Regions from separate parts of the Novosphingobium sp. PASSN1 genome, predicted to be linked through region 3. Evidence: predicted binding sites of a transcription regulator. Region 3 holds the regulator's gene; each other region holds the start of a gene.
The links. The regulator LexA, encoded in region 3, represses DNA repair genes until DNA is damaged. The targets are predictions, from matches to a motif close to GTTCCNCNCTTGTTCT.

Region 1: the regulator LexA is predicted to act here: its motif matches at 4,920-4,935, upstream of CFE35_RS22315 (toprim domain-containing protein).
Region 2: the regulator LexA is predicted to act here: its motif matches at 3,623-3,638, upstream of CFE35_RS13265 (S24 family peptidase).

Annotation. Positions count from the first base shown of each region.
Region 1 is NZ_NKIS01000030.1:4,492-10,977, forward strand. It holds gene CFE35_RS22310 (strawberry notch-like NTP hydrolase domain-containing protein) at 1-3,870, opposite strand, end outside; gene CFE35_RS22315 (toprim domain-containing protein) at 3,943-4,839, opposite strand; gene CFE35_RS22320 (lytic transglycosylase domain-containing protein) at 4,965-5,624, shown strand; partial or broken gene CFE35_RS22325 (N,N-dimethylformamidase beta subunit family domain-containing protein) at 5,672-6,486, opposite strand, start outside.
Region 2 is NZ_NKIS01000007.1:142,426-148,911, forward strand. It holds gene mobF (MobF family relaxase) at 1-2,912, shown strand, start outside; gene CFE35_RS13265 (S24 family peptidase) at 2,924-3,565, opposite strand; gene CFE35_RS13270 (hypothetical protein) at 3,775-3,972, opposite strand; gene CFE35_RS13275 (DUF5818 domain-containing protein) at 3,972-4,268, opposite strand; gene CFE35_RS13280 (hypothetical protein) at 4,274-4,699, opposite strand; gene CFE35_RS13285 (methyltransferase domain-containing protein) at 4,927-6,486, shown strand, end outside.
Region 3 is NZ_NKIS01000001.1:224,450-230,935, reverse strand. It holds gene trpC (indole-3-glycerol phosphate synthase TrpC) at 1-528, shown strand, start outside; gene CFE35_RS01000 (reverse transcriptase-like protein) at 521-904, shown strand; gene CFE35_RS00995 (aspartate/glutamate racemase family protein) at 913-1,605, shown strand; gene moaC (cyclic pyranopterin monophosphate synthase MoaC) at 1,696-2,166, shown strand; gene CFE35_RS00985 (molybdopterin molybdotransferase MoeA) at 2,163-3,395, shown strand; gene lexA (transcriptional repressor LexA) at 3,472-4,164, shown strand; gene CFE35_RS00975 (ComEC/Rec2 family competence protein) at 4,161-6,401, opposite strand; gene gltX (glutamate--tRNA ligase) at 6,431-6,486, shown strand, end outside.

The DNA of each region.
Region 1 (6,486 bases), on a different contig from region 3:
CCGGACGTAATCGGCCGGAAGCCTGTCCCAGACGGGTAGCAGCAGGCCCGTTGCGAGGTGCAGGCGCTGGCGTTTCAGCGAAGACAGCGCTTCGTCGACCTCGGCCTGCCATGCGGTGCGGAAGGCGTGCTCATCGACCGGCTCCCAGTTGCTCTCTGCCAGCTGATCGGCGGACAGGTATCCACGCTTCAACGGGCGCACCAGTTCGTGGCGCGTGATGCGGCTCCCGTCATCGGCAAGCAAGCTGCGCGCTGGCACCACCAACGCCGCCCTGCCCGAGCGCGAATTGCACATCAGCCGCCGACGGCTGCCGGATGTACCTTCGAGTTGACCAAGCCGATCAAGCGTCACAGGCTTGAGCGCACGGGCAATCTCCAGTTCCAGCAGGTGGGTTGTGGCACCAGACACGCTGTCGGTCCGCAGCAAGGTGTCGGACAGTATCTCGAAGCTTTCGACAGCAATGGTCTCGAGCCCGAGATCGAGCGTCCCTGCTGCTCTTGCCGCATCGATCCGCGCTTCCACCAATCCCAGAAACTCATCGAAAATCCCGTTTTGCAAGGCGATCGGCAGGGCAAGGATTCGGTTTAGCCAGCGCTGGATCGTGGGGAGGTCGTCGACCATTCCGCCATCGGCGCTCTCGATCCTGAGCCCGGTCAGATCCTGAAACCGCGCCAGCCCGACCGCTTCGAGCTTACCCATGAACAGGAGGCCGAACCAACGGTTGAGCGCTTCCTTGGCATAGATGCTCTCCAGATTGTCCGCTGGATCAAACAGGTTCTGCCCACCGGTCTGGCGCTGTCCCCGGGTCAGGGCTCCCAGGCTGTCGAGCCTGCGCGCGATCGTGGAGATGAAGCGGCGCTCGCCGCGCACGTCGGTCGTGACCGGGCGGAAGAGAGGCGCTGAGGCCTGATTGGTGCGGTTGGTTCGCCCAAGGCCCTGGATCGCAGCATCGGCCCGCCAGCCTGGTTCGAGCAGAAAGTGGACGCGGCGGGCCTGGTTCGTGGCGGCAAGATCCGCATGGTAGCTGCGCCCGGTGCCGCCGGCATCCGAGAAGACGAGGATACGCTTGTCGCCATCCATGAACGCCTGAGTCTCGGCAAGGTTGGCACGCGGGGTGCGCGACTGCAGCTTCTGGCGCCCGTCAGGTCCGACGACGAGCCGCTTGGTGCGGCCAGTCACTTCAGCGACCTTGTCGGTACCGAAGCGTTCGATGATCGCATCGAGCGCGGTGGCGATCGGCGGTAGCGCGCAGAGCTGCTCGACCATGCGCTCGCGCGCGGCAAGCGCTGACTGGCACAGCACGGGTGCGCCGTGTTCATCACTCATCGGCTCGGAGCGCGGATTGCCGTTCTCGTCGGTGAAGACGGCCATCAGCCGCACGGGGAAGCTCTTCATGAGGTAGTCGACCACGTATTCACGGGGCGAAAGGTCGATCTCCAACGCTTCGCGTTCTTCATCGGACAGATCGGCGAGGCGGCGGTCAAGCATGGCCTCGGCCGTGGAGACCAGTTGCACAACGACCGCATGGCCTTCATGCAGCGCCGCATTGATTGCCGGGAGCAGGCTCGGCAGCTTCATCGACAGCAGAAGCTGCGCGAAGAAGCGCTGCTTGGTGCCTTCAAAAACCGAGAGCGCAGCCGATTTCGCTCCGCTGTTGAGCGTGCCGCCCGTTTCACAATCGACGATTCGCGTGGCCTCGAGCGCATCGCGCAGATTGGCGTGGATGATCGCCCAGGCATCAGCATAGGCATCGTAGACCGCGATCTGATCTGCGCTCAGGTGATGCTCGAGGATCTCGTATTCGACACCGGCAAACGAAAGTGCCCGCGCGGTATAGAGCCCGAGTGCCTTCAGATCGCGGGCAACGAGTTCCATCGCAGCAATTCCGCCTGCGCGGATGTCGGTGACGAACTCCTCGCGGGTGGCAAAGGCCGTCTCCGGTCCCCAGAGGCCGAGCCGTGTCGCGTAGGCGAGGTTGTTCACGTCCGACGCTCCAGTCGCCGACGCATAGAGCACACGTGCTCGTGGCAGCAGGTTCTGGAGGCGTACCCCAGCGACACCTTGTTCCGAGCCCTTGGTTTTGCCACGCGAACCTTCGCCGCCCGCAGCATTGGCCATCGCGTGTGCTTCATCGAAGACGATCACGCCGTCGAAGTCCTCACCTGCCCAGACGAGGATCTGATCGAGCCGAGTGGCATCAGCGCGGCCCGAGCGCAGCGTCGGGTAGGTCACGAACAGGATGCCCTCCTGCATCGTGACAGGGCTGCCGAGCTTCCAGGTCGCGAGCGGCTGGATGTCGATCGGCAAGCCGCCGAGTGCAGACCAGTCGCGGCGTGCGTCTTCGAGCAGCGCCTCGTTCTTCGATATCCAGATATGGCGGCGCCCGCCTTGGACCCAGCGATCGAGAATGACGCTGGCAACCTGGCGTCCTTTGCCAGCGCCGGTGCCATCGCCCAAGAAATAACCCATGCGGTAGGCTTTGCCTTCCGCGCTGGCCTTGAGCGTGCAGCCTTTGTCCTCGGGCGCAAACAGGCCGGGCAAGTCGCGTGCATGGGCACTGACAGCGTAGACGAGCGTCTCGATCTGCGCTGCCGAGAGCAGCCCGCGCGATACGACCCCGCCGGGCAGCTTTGGCACTATGGTGGGCACTGGAGCTGTTATCGAGCCCATCGCGACCGACTCCACCAGCGGTGTGGGGTGGTCTGCTGCGCCTGCAATCTCGATTCGACTGGGCCGATAAGGCAAATAGTGACCAACTTGTTCTGGCGTCGGGGCAGGCACATCGAGCGCTTTGCAGACAACCGATGCGGCCGCTTCCCGTGCGGCAGTTGGCTTTGCTGCCACTGGCGATGGACGGAGCCCCGGGCGCAGCAAAGGCAGTACTCTGAGAGGACGAAGCGACGTTGCCGCCACGGCTGGTCCTGTGGCGCGAGCAGGCACGGCATCCACCAGAGCGCACAGTTCCGCAAAATCTAAGGTTCGAGCGATGACCGGTTCGGTGACAGCATCCACCTTGTCGAGCACCAGCAGCCGCGTGGTGATCGAAGTACCTTGGCCCAAAAACCCGCGCTCAATGGCGACGTTGAGGCGCAGCGCCGCCGGGCCGGACATGCGGCTCAAGAACCGGCCAATGTCGAACCACTCCGGCATGATCGCGGTTAGCCGTCCGCCAGGGGCAAGGCGGTTCCATGCCGAACGCAAGTGCCGCGCACCCGTGCGGCCGTCATGACCGCGCTCTGCGCCCCAAGAGTAGGGCGGGTTCATCAGCACCACCGCTGGCCGGGGCGCCGCGCCCAAAAGGTCGTCGATCAGTTCTGCGTCGTGGCCCGTAATGCTGGCCCTTGGGAACAGGTGACTAAGACAATCCCGCCGCAGCGCGGAGATCTCGTTGAGGGCAAGCCGTGCGCCCGCCTTGTCCGCCCATACCGCCAGCATGCCGGTTCCGGCGGAAGGCTCAAGGACGAAATCGCCGCGCGCGATGCCACAGGCGCGTGCCGCTAGCCAGGCAAGTCGCGGCGGGGTCGCGAACTGCTGGAGTTCGATCTGCTCGTCGCTGCGCGTGGTCTGGCGCGGCACCGAGGCTTCGAGGAGCGCGAAGAGTTCCGCGGCAGCGAATGGGCTCGTGTGCAGGCCCAGCGCCGACTGATCCTGCAGCCAAATGACTTGCGTGAGTTCGAGTGCGGCGTGGGCATCATGCACAGACCAGCGGCCAGCAGCATCGCTGCCGCCAAAATGGGCGGAAAGCTCAGCGTTGAGGACCGCACGCGTAATGGCCTCGGACCGGGCCAAACGGTCTGCAAGGGCCTGCGCGAGCGAGAGAACAATGGGTTGGCCGGCAAAGGGCAAGGCGAGAACGGGGAGAGTGGACATGCGAAGCCTCCTGACGAAACCCGCGCCATGCAGGTCTCGAAAGGCTCAAGGCCCCCTCCCCTCTCTTGGCCGTCAGACCTCGAATGCCTGACCTGCCACAAGCACATCGTTGAAGTCGGTTCCCTGCTGCGGCGGCCGATGCGTCAGGATGATGCGCCCCTCCCGCGTGTAGGCAGCTCGCGCGCGGGCTTCAGCCTGCATGCCTCCGGCATCGTGATCAATGAAGAGGTGGACTTCGGTCACGCTCTCTGGGATCGCGACCTGCCCGAAGCGCTCGGTGCCAAGCGTCGCCCAGCAAGGAATGCCAGACAGCTGTTTCGCAGACAGGGCGGTCTCGATCCCTTCGGCCAGACCCAGCTTCCCGCAGCGCGGTCCATGTAGGCGCACGGCGCCCCGCCCTAACGAACCGAGCGCGCGCTTCGGGCCATCGAACCTCGCTACTTTGCCGGTTTTGGCGTCGAGGAAGGTGCGGTGGAGCGCGAGGATGCCCAGGTCATTGCGGACGGCCGCGACCAGCGCTGGCAGGAATCGCACCGCGCCCTTGGGCCCCAGAGGTGTTCGCGCCAGGAAGCGCAGATCCGGCGAACCAGCCACAATTCCGCGCCGCGCCAGATAGCGTTCAGCGAGACTGCCCGTCAGACAGGCGGCCTCACGCCACAGCCGCTTAACATTCTCCCGGGGCGCTTCGTCTGCTCGAACTGCCCGGACTGGATCGGATCGTCCGTCGAACAAGCTCGCGGGCTTGATGCCCCGCTGCGCCAGCGCGGCCAGAACGGCTTCGTTCGCGCAGCCGGCAAAGCAATGAAACAGGATCGCCCGCGAGCCTAACGTTACGCTCAGCGACGGGGTGCGGTCTTCATGTGCTGGGCAGCAGCACATGCCGCGCGAGCGCGACCACGTGCCGCCAAGATCAGTGACAATCTGCTTGGCACGGATTTCAAGTCGATCGGTAGTGACGGCATTCGACATCGGGCACCTCCATTGTGGATGCCACCGCCCGCGCAGCCTCCGCTCTGCGCCCATTCGAAATGCGCTTTCCTGCGCAATATGTTCTATATATGTTCTCACTCGAGTCGGCTAGAGAAAGGTTGGACATGAAACATCTGTCTTGTTGGATTTTGCTCACTTTGACGGCGCTTGCACTTTCCCGATCCGCGTTTGGAGCAGAGCTTCTTCCAACACCAATTGCCGTCGGTCCAACCCAGCTACCTGGCGTAGCGACAGACATCACGCGGGACGGCTTTTCGCTGGTGACGCTCGGCAACTGGCGTACACCGGTGCGCCTGAATTTGGGGTTCGCGCCTAGACCAGCCGATAACCAAATCAGTAAAGTACATTTGAGCAGCAGATTAGGGAGCAACTTCCGGCGCGCTCTCTATCTCCCGCACGTCCAAGCAGCCGAACGACGTTACGCACTTCCGCGAGGTTTGCTCGATGCGCTGATCTGGACAGAATCCCGCTACAACCCGCTAGCGCTAAGCAAGGCAGGAGCAGTTGGACTGGGTCAACTGATGCCTCGAACAGCCACCGAACTTGGTGTTTCCAACCCATACGATGCACGGGCGAACCTGATCGGAGCGGCTCAATATCTTCGCCAAATGATTGACCAATTCGGTGCGATCCATCTCGCTATTGCTGCGTACAATGCGGGGCCTAGCGCAGTTCGCGTTTCTAAGGGAATCCCCAGAAACATGGAAACCCCCGACTATGTACAGCGCGTCATTGTCGCTTGGCGAAATATCCAGCAACCCTAAATTGTTTCAAAATTTCGGTTGTACTTACATTAATTTAATCAGTGCTTCTATCGAATGAACCCCTCAATTACATTGAGTGTTATCCTAGCCACATTGTTGTCGCCATTGTTGATTGGCAATGCCTGGCTCCAGGCGATTGACCCCGCGGAAAAGACGGCTCCACCACTTGCGGTCGTAAAATATGTCATGTCCGCACGCACGAGTGGGTTTTGAGTACCGCAATAGCCCGGCATCGTGATCAGCATGTCCTCAGGCACCATAGGATATGCGTCTGAATGCCCGAACGACGAGCAGAGCAATCGCGTGTGCGGCGGGGTCCCCAAAGCGAGATCATATCGATCCATCTCGAGACCAGCGGCGCCACCTAAGCCGAGCCCAAAATTTCCAATCAACTCATCCTCGCCGATCCCGTCAAAAATCCAGGAAACCTCGGGATCGTAACTATCCGACAAACGCTCAAACGGCTCGCTTTTGTCCATACCTTCCGTCGTGAATCCGACGCCCACCATTTTTTGCGGGGGGCGGCCTCGGTCGCGCCAGAGGCCGCTCCTTTGCCCTGTAGTTACAAGGTGTCCCTCACCGCATTTACCCTCCCACGCACGAATCCCGCTATTCAGCCGACGAATCTCGATGCACCATGGCTCCTCCTCTCGAGCCTCAGTGACCCAGTAAAATCCGTTCCCTCCAAGATAAAGCAGTTTACCCCCACTGCCGAGGTAGCCCTCCAACCCATCCATCATCTTTTGGGAATGGTACTCTGGATGAGTCGAAGTGATGACCGCCTTATAGGGATCAAGTGCTAATTGACCTTCGGCATCGAGATCGTGGTCTGTTATGACGTCATATTCGCAGTCGATATGGT
Region 2 (6,486 bases), on a different contig from region 3:
GAGCTGCCCGCTATTTTGCCGCCGACAACTACTACACCCGCGCTGATGCCGATCGTTCGGGTGAATGGTTGGGCAAAGGCGCGGACAAGCTGGGGCTTTCCGGCGAAGTCGATGCCAAGACCTTCGAGGAAATCCTCAAGGGGTTTCTGCCCAATGGGACCCGCCTTGGCACCGACAAGCGCGAACACCGGGCAGGAACCGACCTAACGTTCTCGATGCCCAAGAGCTGGTCGCTGCTCGCCCTCGTGGGCGGCGACCGGCGCATCCTCGAGGCCTACACCGAGGCGGTCAAGGAGACGCTCACATGGGCCGAACGCAATCTCGCCGAGACCCGCATCGAGGTGCGCGGCAAGGACAAGGCCGTCGCGACCGGCAACCTGACCGTCGCGTTCTTCATGCACGATACGAACCGCAATAAAGAGCCCAACGCGCATATCCACGCGGTGGTCGCCAATGCGACGCAGGGTCCCGACGGCAAGTGGCGCGCCCTGCGCAATGACAAGCTGTGGGAGCACAACACCCTGCTCAACGCGATGACGATGGCGCGCTTCCGGCTCTCGGTCGAACGCCTTGGCTATGAGGTTGGTGAGGTCGGGAAGCACGGCAACTTCGAAGCGGTCGGTGTCCCGAAATCCGTGCGCGAGGTCTTCAGCTCGCGCCGTGCCGAGGTGCTCGATGCTGTCTCCAGAATGGAGCACAAGGGGCCTCGTGCGACCGATGCCGCGACCTTGATGACCCGCGCCGAGAAGTCGCCGGTCGAGGACCGTTCTGCGCTTGTCAGCTCTTGGAAGGAAAGGGCAAAATCCATCGGCTTCGATCCTTCTGCTGTCATGGCGAGGGCGAATGCGCGCGCGGCGCAGGGCCTCGGCGAGGTTGGCAAGCTGACCTCGATCGTGCGCGGGACCGTTACCAGGGCGCAGGTCCTTGCGGCCGCGCTCGCCGAGCGCTTTGGGCTCAGGGAAGGCGATCCGCAGATGCCTCGGGATCTCGCCAAGCGGTCGCCCGAACAGGTCGCGGCAGCCCACGCTGTGGCGTCCGCGGTGCGGCATCTCGCCGAGCGCGAAGCAGCGTTCTCGAAAGTCGATCTCTACCGGGCGGCGCTGGGCTTTGGCCTTCCAGCAGCCTTGCCGGCGATCGAGCAGCGGGTGCAACAGCTCGCGCGGCAAGGCGCGCTGCAGCGCGGTGCCGGGGTCAACCAGGGCATGCTGACCACGAAAGACGCGGTCGCATCCGAGCAGCGCATCGTGGCCGCCGTGGATGAGGGCAGGGGGAAGGCATCGCCGATCATCACCGCCGATGCGGCCGGTGCGCGGCTGCAGAGCCTCTCGCAGATGCGGTATGGCATCAAGCTCAATGCCGGGCAGGAGGCTGCCGGACGTCTGCTGCTGGGTTCGACCAACCGGATTGTTGCGATTCAGGGCGTCGCCGGCGCCGGCAAGAGTACGGTGCTCAAGCCTGTAGCCGACATCCTGCGCGAGGAGGGCAGGGTGGTGCTGGGCCTCGCCGTGCAGAACACTCTGGTGCAGATGCTCGAGCGCGACACCGGCATCCCGTCGATGACCGTCGCGCGGTTTCTGCGCCGCCATCAGGGCCTGCTGGAGGGTGGTGATCCAGCCCGTCTCGCCGAGGCCCGGGCGGATATGAAAGGCGCCGTGATTCTGCTCGACGAGGCCTCGATGGTCGGCAACGCCGACAAGGAAAAGCTGGTCCTTCTCGCCAATCTTCTCGGTGTCGACCGCTTCGCCAGCATCGGTGATCGCAAGCAGCTGGGCGCGGTCGATGCAGGCAAGCCTTTCGATGTCATGCAGCGCTCCGGCATCGAAACAGCGACGATGGATGCCAACATCCGCGCCCGCACCAAGGCCTTGCGTGCTGCGCAGCAGGCAGCTCAGGGCGGGCGGATCGATGACGCGCTACGGCACCTCGGCAAGAATGTCGTCGAGGTCGGTGAAGGGGCATCGATCGAGGCGGCGGCGGCGTGGCTCTCGCTTGCGCCTGTCGAGCGCGAGCGAACTGCGATCTATGCCTCTGGCCGTGCTCTGCGCAGCGAGGTCAATGCCGCTGTTCAGATCGGGCTAAAGGCCAATGGCGAACTGGGTCAGACGGCACTGAGGCTGGACGTGCTCTCACGCGTCAACACAACGCGCGAGGAGCTGCGCTATGCATCCAGCTATCGCCCGGGGATGGTCGCCGTACTCGACCGCGACAATCGGGCGCAAAAGCTAGGGAAGGGGACATACACGGTCATCGAGAGTGACCGGCAGCGGGGGTCGGTGACCTTGGAGGGTGAAGGCGGGAAGCACACAGTGCTGAGGGTCGATCGCCTTCGTCCCAATGGTGACTACGATCCGCTACGGCTGTTCGTAGTCAAGCGCCTGGACCTCCATGCAGGAGACCGCATTCGCTGGACTGAGACCGACCACAGACGAGGGCTCATCAATGCCGACCAAGCGCGTATCACCGCGATCGGCCGGGATACAGTATCGCTGGTGACCTCGACGGGCATTGCGCATGATCTGCCGGCCAGCGATCCGATGCTGAAGCGGCTTGATCTGGCTTATGCGCTCAATGCCCATATGGCGCAGGGGCTCACGTCAGACCGCGGCATCGCGGTGATGGACAGCCGCGAACGCAATCTCTCGAACCAGCAAACTTTCCTCGTGACCGTCACCCGCCTGCGCGATGGGCTAACCCTCTTCGTCAACGATGCCTCGCAGCTTGGCGCGGCCATCGCTCGCAACACGGGCATGAAGCGTTCTGCCCTTGAAACCGTGGGCCTGCTGCGCGAGGCAGCCGCTTCCGGTCTTGCGAGAGGGAAATCCGAGGTAGCGCTGCAGAGCGAGCCTCCCGTGCTCAAGGAACCGCCCGAGCGCGAGAAGGCGATGGTCAAGCCATTCGAGATGGGGATCTGAACGGGGCGAGATCAGACCTTGCGGCCGAACCAGAGCACACGGCCAACGATGTTCACCGAGCGGCGGTCCAGCCCCTGCCAGCTGGGATAGGCCGCATTATCGCTGACCACCGAGATCTTCCGCCCCTGCGGCTCGATCGCGATGCGCTTGACGTTGAGCGCGCCGTCCATGCGCAGGACATAGATCCCGTCACGCAGCTTTGATTGCTCGTCCGACACATCGACCAGCACCTCATCGCCGTCGTGCAGGGTCGGCTCCATCGAGTCGCCGGTCACCTTGATGATGGAGAGGTTGGTGGGCTTGGCCTGGGTCAGCTTGCGCAGCCACTTGTCGTCGAACCCGAACTGGCCGGCCTTGGCTTCGCTACCGGCAAGCGCGCCGTGACCCGCCGAGGCTTCGACATCGAGCACCGGGATCTGCACCAACTGCACGATCGGAGTGGCCAAAGCAGTCGGTCCGCCCAGAACCGCCTCATCGACCCCAAAGAACTGGGCGAGGATATGCCGGTCCCGTTCGTCTAGGTGGCGCGGACTGCCTTTGCGGAGGAACTGCTGGATGTAGGATACGTTGCGGCCGAGCAGGCGGGAGATCGACGAGTAGTTGACGCCGCGCTGGCGGATCAAGTCGTCGAGAACTGCGCGTGGATCGTTCATGGTCTGCGTTCCTGCGATTCTAGGATTCTATCCTAGGGCTAGGAAGTATCCTTACATGGAACAAAAAGTGAACTCAAGATGGTTTCGACGATCGACAGTGTACCTTGCAACCTTCAGGCACGATCAAACCTGGGCGTTCACGTGAGGCCGATGTTCCATCGTGTGAGGGCTCGCAAAACGACTGAGGTATCTTGTTGGCGCAAGTGCGATCACTGCTTCGTTGGTGATCCGTGCCCAACAGAAAGTTCAGAAATCCGGCGCGCAATCGCCTGCCAGGTCGCGATGCCATTGTTGTCACCGACGAGTACGAGCGCACCGATCTGTTCGGCAACAAAGAGCGCTGCCTCATCGCCGTGGCTCTTGAGGACCTCGTTGGCACAGGCCCAGAGCTCCCAGTCGCTCAGCATCAGCCAATCGTGCTGATTGCAGCCGCAACGGTTGCGTACAGACCGTAGGCAACCAGCGCGGCTGCTGCCAGAAACTCGAGGCGCAGTTTGAATGCCTGCGGGCGAATCTGACCTGCAACCCGGATATGGTCGCAAACCAGCCCATTGAACCCAGCGCGTTGCCCGATGACCTCGACCTGTGATCCGATAAGCTTGCGGGCAGCGCGGCTGTCTTCGAGCTCCCAGATGCCGCCGCTATCGGCTTTTAGGACAAGGCCGTTGGGACCGTGTTGGATCGTGCCGGTGAGGTGCTCCATGCTGCTCACTTACAGGCTGGACCTTTCCAGTAGTGGTCCCAGCGCAGGACCGTTCCGGTTTTTATCATCGCGCAGGAGAGATCGGCCCCAGACGGGAAGCGGCACCAGGCGGCTGTCCTGCTGCCGCCCGCTGACCCCACCGACTGGCAGACCAAGCGAGGCCCAGCTACAATGACGTGTCCGGTCTCGATTGTTCCGCGCGGTCCGCCGAACAACTGGACCATAGCGTCGCGTGCTTCGATCGCCGTTGCGGCGGGACACGGCTGATTTGAGCGGCAAGTGCCGTCCATCTCCCGCGCCGCAATACCGCCAATGCGGAGGTGTGGACCCTCAGCGCACCAAACCGGCCCGTCTCCATCGTACACATGCGTGGGGGTGCAAGTGAACGTCTGGCCTGCGGAGACGACAGCTGCCGCAAGGGCTAGAAACATGGTTGTGGCGCTCCATCTATCGCCCAATCTTGCCATTGGCGCTCGGGAAAGTCATCCAAAACTCGGACAATCTGGCGTGAGCGGGTCAAGCAAGTGACGATGCCGGTTGGACGGCGATGAGTGACCTGCCGTATTCATTCACATATCGCAATCTGGGCTGCGACCGTCGGAACTGGCCAAAGGCAGCCGCTGGGAATAGGCTTCAGACTGAAAAGCAGGGCCAGCCGGTGACCGATGATGTAATCGCCTCTTATGATGCGCAGTCTGCCGAATTGGCCGAGCGCTATGACCAGCCAAGCCTGCTTGCATCATACCAGCCCGTCGAGGCTTTGCTCGAGCCTCGAGGCGAAAATCCGCTCGCGCTCGACATCGGAGCTGGGGCCGGGCGTGAGGCGCGTTGGCTGAAGACCCTTGGCTACGAAGTCGTGGCCGTTGAACCATCGAGCGGCATGCGTAGAGAAGGCGAACGGCGGCACTCGGGCGAAGGAATACGCTGGCTGGATGACCGGCTTCCTGGCTTGCTGAGACTTCACGGACTTGGGCTTTCGTTCGATCTGATCCTGTTGTCCGCCGTTTGGCAGCATGTGGCACCAACCGATCGCCAGCGGGCGTTCCGTAAGATGTCAGCGCTCCTGAAGCCTGGCGGATTGCTTCTCATGACCCTCAGGCAGGGACCAGCGCCATCCGACCGGCCGATGCATGTTGTGACGCTTGGCGAAGTCGAGGCACTTGCCAGAGGCCATGGGCTTGAAGTCCTGAAAGTGGTCGGTCAGGCGGATGAGCTTGCGAGACCAGATGTGCACTGGATCACGGTGGTCTTGCGAATGCCGGATGAGGGCACAGGAGCGCTACCGCTCATCCGGGGGATCATTCTCGCAGATGACAAGTCTTCGACCTACAAGCTCGGACTGCTGCGGGCGATAGCGAGGGTCGCTGAGCATGCTCCCGCAGCCGCCAAAATGGCAATCGATGACCTTGACGCTGTCGATGTCCCTTTGGGTCTTGTCGGGCTTTTCTGGATCCGGATGTACCTCCCGCTTGTCCAGACTGGCTTGCCACAGGCACCGCGCAATCGAGGGCCGGACGGCCTAGGCTTTGCGCGTCAGGGTTTCAGAGCGCTTATGGGCCTAGGGTTCGCAGCAGCTGATTTGCGAGTAGGCGCACAGTTTCGGGATGAGCGGGCCCAGGCAGTCGGGGCTGCGATAACCGACGCGGTTCGAACAATCGTTGCGATGCCGTCAAATTTCATCACGCTACCGGGAACGGGCGCGCAGGTTTTTCGGGCGAGCAAGCTCAGGGCGCCCAAGCCTGAGGAGGTCATCGCGCTGGATTTGCAAACCTTGGGGTCGTGGGGCAGCCTTCGCATTCCGGGCCATATCTGGCGCACCATGTCCCGCCTTGGGGTCTGGATCGAACCGGTTCTCGTCACAGAGTGGGTGCGTTTGATTCGGGCCTATGCCGAGAGACAAGGCATCGTTGTCCCCGCCGGTCAGGCCGAAGTGGCGCTCGCATGGGAGGAACCTGTCCGCGACACGGCCATTGGACGTACAGTAGCTTTGCAGATTTTGGACAGGGGAGGGCGGCTCTCCTGTTGCTGGAGCAACAAGGAACTCAAGCCGGCGGTGCTCGATATCGACCACTGCTTGCCTTGGACTCTCTGGCCATGCAGCGACCTCTGGAACCTGCTACCCAGCGACCGGCGCGTCAACCAGCATCAAAAGCGCGATCGGATCCCGTCAGCCGCTCGGATGCAGGACGCGCGGGGGCGGATCATTGGGTGGTGGTCA
Region 3 (6,486 bases):
ACTTGCCTCTCGATCCTGACGGATGCGCCCTATTTTCAGGGGCACGAGGACTACCTTGTCGCCGCCCGCGCCGCCTGCACCCTGCCGGTGCTGCGCAAGGATTTCATGGTCGATCCGTGGCAATGCGCCGAAGCGCGCGCCATCGGAGCCGACGCCATCCTCATCATCGTCGCCGCGCTCGATGACGGCCAGATGGCCGAGATCGAATCCGCCGCGCGCGAACAGGGCATGGATGTCCTCGTCGAAGTCCACAACGAAGCCGAAATGGAGCGCGCCGCCCGCCTCCGCTCGCGACTCATCGGCGTCAACAACCGCGACCTCAAGCGCTTCGTCACCGATCTCGGCACCACCGCCCGCCTCGCCCCGCTCGCTCCGGAAGGCACGCTGCTCGTGGCCGAAAGCGGCATCGGCGGCCACGAAGATGTGCTCACGCTGGCGGCAACCGGCGCCAAGGCCTTCCTCGTCGGCGAAAGCCTGATGCGCCACGCCGACGTCACCGCCGCCACGCGCGCCCTGCTCGGTGCCTGAGCAAGCTCTCAAGCTGTTTTTCGACGGCGGCTGCCGCCCCAACCCCGGCCTTATGGAAACCGCCGTCGTCGCACGCGGACGGGTTTGGCACCGCCCCGCCATCGGCCACGGCACCAACGATCACGCCGAATGGCAGGCCCTACTCGATGCGCTCGATGTGGCGCGTGAACTCGGAGCGCAGGATATCGTCCTGCTCGGCGATTCCACGCTGGTCGTCGCGCAGGCCAGCGGCGCACTAAAGCCTCGCGCTGCCTTCGCCGCCTTCCACGCCCGCTTTGAGGAGCAGGCCGCGCGCTTCGCCCGCGTGCGCATTCGCCGCATCAAGCGCGCGCAAAACCTCGCCGGGATCGCCCTCGCCAAGGCATGGCCGCGATGAAAACGCGCTTGAAGACTCTGGGCCTGATCGGCGGGATGAGCTGGGAAAGCACCGCCGAATACTACCGCATCATCAACCAGGGCGTGCGCGCGTGCCTCGGCCCCAAGGCCTCCGCCAAGCTCGCCTTGTGGTCGTTCGATTTCGCCGAGATCGCGGCACTGCAAGCCGCTGGTGATTGGCCCGCGCTCGATGCCCTGATGGTGGACGCTGCCCGCCGCCTCGAAGCTGCCGGAGCCGAGGCGCTCGTGATCTGCACCAACACCATGCACAAGTGTGCGCCCGCCATCGCGGCGGCGTGCCAACTGCCCCTGCTCCATATCGCCGATCCCACGGCGCAAGCCCTGAAGGCAGATGGCCACACCAAGGTCGCTCTCCTCGGCACCGCCTTCACCATGGAACAGGCCTTCTACCGCGCGCGGCTGGAAGAGCAGCACGGCCTCGAAGTCCTGATCCCCAGGGCGGAAGACCGCGCCGAAGTCCACCGCGTGATCTACGAGGAATTGGTCGCAGGGCGAATCGAGGACACCTCGCGCGAAGCGTACCGCGCCGTCATCGCCCGCCTCGTGGCGCGCGGGGCCACAGCCATTATCCTCGGCTGCACTGAGATCATGCTGCTGGTCGGGCCGGAGGACAGCCCGGTGCCGCTTTATGATACGACCCGGCTCCACGCCGAAGCCGCCGTTGCTGCAGCACTGGCATAAGCGGAGCTTTTGCTGGACCGCGCTCTCTGGCATGAGCAGGGGCATGGATATGCACAACACCGGCGCGATGCCTGCAACAGGTGCCCGCGCATGAGCGGCCTCACCCATCTCGATTCGCAAGGCCGCGCGCGCATGGTCGATGTCGGCGGCAAGGCGGAGACGCAGCGCGTCGCCATTGCGCTCGGCACGATCCGCATGAACCCCGCCACGCTCGCCGCGCTGCGCGATGGCACCGCGCCCAAGGGCGATGTCCTCGCCGTCGCGCGCATCGCCGGGATCATGGCGGCCAAGCGCACCGCAGAGCTGATCCCGCTGTGCCACCCGCTCGCGCTCGATGCCGTCAGCGTCGAATTTGCCTTCGTGGAAAACGGCGTCGAGGCTCGCGCCACCGCCTCGCTCACCGGACGCACCGGGGTCGAAATGGAAGCGCTCACCGCTGTCTCGGTCGCGCTGCTCACGGTCTACGACATGGCCAAGGCGATCGACAAAGCCATGGTGATCGAAGGCGTGCGCCTGATCGAGAAGCGCGGCGGCAAATCGGGCGATTGGCGCGCGCCGTGAGCGAACAGACGCCCGCCCAAACCCCGCTCCAGACTCTGGCCCGCCCCAACCCGCCGCTTGCCCTCGAAGAAGCGCAGCGCCGCCTCATGGCGCTCGCCCCCGTGCTGCCCACCGAACACCGCACCACGGCCGATTGCCTCGGGGTTTACCTGGCCGAGCCGCTCACCGCGCTGCGCACCCAGCCCGCCGCCGATGTCTCCGCGATGGACGGCTATGCCCTGCGCGCCGCCGATCTCCCCGGCCCGTGGCGGGTGATCGGGGAAAGCGCCGCAGGCCGCCCCTTTGCAGGCACCGTCGGCCCGGGCGAAGCCGCGCGTATCAGCACCGGCGCGCTCGTTCCCGCCGGGGCCGACATGGTGCTCATTCAGGAAGACGCCGCGCGGAGCGGCGATGTGCTCACCCTCACCGGCACCCCGCCCGAACCGCCGCACCGCCATATCCGCCGCGCCGGCCTCGATTTTCGTAACGGCGACGTGCTGATGCAGCCCGGCACCAAAGTCGGCGCGGCGCAGATCGCGCTCGCGCTCACCGCAGGCCATGCACATCTTCCCGTGCGCCGCCCGCTCGAACTTGCGGTGATCGACAGCGGCGATGAACTGGCCGGGGCTTGCGCCAATCTCGCCGCGCACCAGCTCCCCGCCAGCAACAGCGCGATGCTCGCAGCGCTCGCCAGCCAGCCCGCCTTGCGCATCACCCGCATCGGCCCGGTGCCGGATCGGCTCGAAGCGCTCATGGCTGCGTTCGAGGCAGCCAGCGATGCCGACGTGATCGTCACCAGCGGCGGTGCATCGGTCGGCGATCATGATCTCATCCGCCCGGCTCTCGCCGCACTTGGCGCAGACCTCGCGTTCTGGCGCGTCGCGATCAAGCCCGGCAAGCCGCTGCTCGTGGCCCGGCGCGGTGCGCAAGTCATCCTCGGCCTGCCCGGCAATCCTGCCGCCGCGTTCGTGACCGGGTTCCTCTTCCTCCTTCCCCTGATCCGCGCCGCGCTCGGCGCTGCTGATCCGCTACCGCGCCGGATCCCGGCACGCCTGCGTGAGGCCATGCCCGCAGGCGGCAGCCGCATGGAATTCCTGCGCGCGGTATGGGATGCGGGCGAAGTCTCGCTCGACGGCTTGCAGGATTCCGGCGCGCTCTCCTCGCTCGCCCGTGCCAATGCCCTCGCCGTGCGTCCCGCGAACGAACCCGAAACACCGGCGGGTCAGTTTGTTCCTGTATACCTGCTCTAAATGCGCGGAATTGCTTGACGACCACTAATCTGTTGCTTATTCGTTCCGCATTCGTTCACTATAGGAGTGCGCACGAATGCTAACGCGCAAGCAGCACGAACTGCTGACCTTCATCCAGACCCGCCTTGAAGATTCCGGCATCTCCCCCTCGTTCGAGGAAATGAAGGAAGCGCTCGACTTGAAGTCGAAGTCGGGCGTGCACCGGCTGATCTCGGCGCTGGAAGAACGCGGCTTCATCCGCCGCCTGCCCAATCGTGCGCGCGCATTGGAAGTGATCCGCGAAAGCGATGCAGGCACCGCCAAGGTCGCCGCTCGCGCGGCGGCCAACGCGCCCAGTGCGCTGGCCCCGCTGCGCAGCCCCGCCCCGGTGCGCGAACCCGCGAACGACGTGATCGAAATCCCGCTCCATGGCCGCATCGCCGCGGGCGTCCCCATCGAGGCGATGGAGGGCACCTCCATGCTGCCGGTCCCGGCCGCGCTACTCGGCTCGGGCGAACACTATGCGCTCGAAGTGTCTGGCGATTCGATGGTCGAGGCCGGCATTCTCGATGGTGACTACGCCCTCGTGCGCCGCACCGATACCGCGCGTGACGGTGAGATCGTGGTCGCGCTGGTGCGCGGTGAGGAAGCGACGCTCAAGTACTTGCGGCGCGAGCGCGGCTTGGTCCGCCTCGATCCCGCAAATGCCGCCTATGATCCGCAGTTCTATCAGCCGCACGAAGTGCAGGTTCAGGGCAAGCTGGCGGGCCTGCTCCGCCGCTACCACTAAGGTATTGCAGGCTCCGGTGCGCCGCTGGCGTCCGGAGCCGCACTTTTCCGTTTGCGGAATTGATCGGGCGGTAGTCTCGGTGGCGGGGGGCGAAACCAGCCGTGCTGTCCTTGCGTCTCGGCCACGCTGCGCACCCGGCCTGAAACAAGATCGATCGCCAGCCCGCCCGTCTGGCCCAGCAGCGCCCGATCAGCCTTGAGCAGGCGCGGCTTGCAGGCAGCGGGCAGGCGGCGGTCGGCCACCACGATATCGGCCTTCGCACAAGCCGCAGCCAGCGCCGGGATCGGCACGAGATCCTTGCCTCGCGCCAGCAGCAGTTCGAACCGCCGCCCACCCCGCACGAGCGAGACTGCGCAGAAATCCTCATTGCAGTCCGCGCCCTTCCAATCCTCCAGCGTCAGCGCATTGCCGGTCATCCCGGCATTCTCCAGCAGCGCAGTCCGGGTATAACTCTCCTCCCGCACCGCCCGGAGCACCAGCAGATCCGGCCCTTCTCCGGTGATCCCCACATGGTGCCCATCGCCCGAGATCAGCACATCGGGCGTCCGCGTCAGCAGCAGCGCCGCGGTGCCCAGCGCGATGGGCACAAAGCCCCACAGCCGCACCCGCCCGCTCCACATCGCCAGCCACAGCAGCCCGCCGACGAACAGCGCAAACGTGCCGCCGCTCATGCCCGGCATCATCGTGACAGCACCCGGCTGGCCCGCCACGAGATGCGCCAGCCACAGCAGCAGTTCGAGCGATTTGCCCACTGCCCACCACGCCGGTGCGCCGATCCCCAGCAGATCGAGCGCCAGCGCCAGCGCGATCAGCGGCATCGTCAGAACAGTCGTGAGCGGAATGGCGAGCACGTTCGCCGCCGCGCCATAAACCCCGGCGCGGTGGAAGTGGAACAGGCTGATCGGCATCAGCGCAAGCTCGATCACCAGACCGGTCATCAGCAGCATCGCGATGTGCCGCCCCACCCGCGCGATGCGCCCTTCGTGGCTGTGCGAAAGGAACGCCTTCGCCGGTGCCGCCGTGCTGAACGCGACGATGGCGATCACCGAGGCAAAGCTCATCTGGAAGCTCGGCCCCAGCACCGCTTCTGGCCAGAGCAGCATCACGAACACCGCCGCCGTCGCCAGCAGCCGCAGCGACAGCGGATCGCGCCCCAGCGCCAGCGCCGCCAGCACGAGCAGCGAGCCCGAAACCGACCGCACCGTCGGCACTTCGGCCCCGGTCAGCACCGTGTAGAACACCCCGACCAGCGCCCCGACCCCGGCGGCCAGCAGCGGCAGCCGCACCCGCAGCGCGATGAAGGGAACGAGCGCCAGCAGCCGGATCGTCAGGAAATAGGCCCCCGCGATCACCGCGCTGACATGCAAGCCGCTGATCGAGAGCAAGTGCGTGAGGCCCGCATCCCGCATTGCCTCCTCATCCGTTTCCGCAATCGCGCCGCGGTCTCCGCTGGCGAAGGCCGCCGCGATCGTGCCGGGGGAGCCGGAAAGCTGTGCGCGGACGTGATCGGCGAGCCGCTGCTGCCATTGCCGCAGCGACCAGCCCTCATGCGCGGAGGCAAGGATCGTCACCGGCCCGATGACATTGCCCGTTGCCGCCAGACCCTGAAACCACGCCGCCCGCGCGAAATTGTAGGAACCGGGGAGCATCGGCGGCGCAGGCGGCATGAGCCGCGCCCGCAGCCGCACTTCGGCGCCCTCCACCAGTCCGGGCAGATCGTTCGCATCGGGCAGGTTGAGCCGCACCTGCAGCGGCTCGGCATGGCCCTCCACTCGCCCCCGCACCAGCAGCCGCACCCGGTCCCGCGCGCCTTCCACTTGCCGGTCGATCACGCGGCCCTCAATCATCACGACTTCGGGCCGCGCGATGCCCGGTTCTCCGACCAGCGCGGACTTGGCCCAGACCGCGGCGCAGCCTGCCGCCAGCATCAGCGCCATGCCGATCAGCGCGCCGCGCAAGTGGCCCAGTTCGCCCTCGACATCGATCAGCAGGCCGCCCACCGCCGCCGCACCGCACAATGCCAGAAAGCCCGCCCATTGCCACGGCCCCGAAAGCACCGCCCAGCCAGCGATTCCAAGGCCAAAGCCCACCGCAAGCCATGGTCCGCGCTCGAACGGTCGGCTCGCAAGGAACGCTTCGATGGTGCGGTGCATGCTGGACAAGGCGGCGAGTTTGTCCCAGAGGCGTGTCCGCCCCATGATCGGTTCGCCAAGCGGTTGGACCAGTTGTGGCGGCATGACCGGGATTAGGAAGGATAGTGCCTGCAATGGCAAGCGCCAGTGACACCGTTTCTGCAGGATCAGGCGCAGGCGCGGCTCCTGT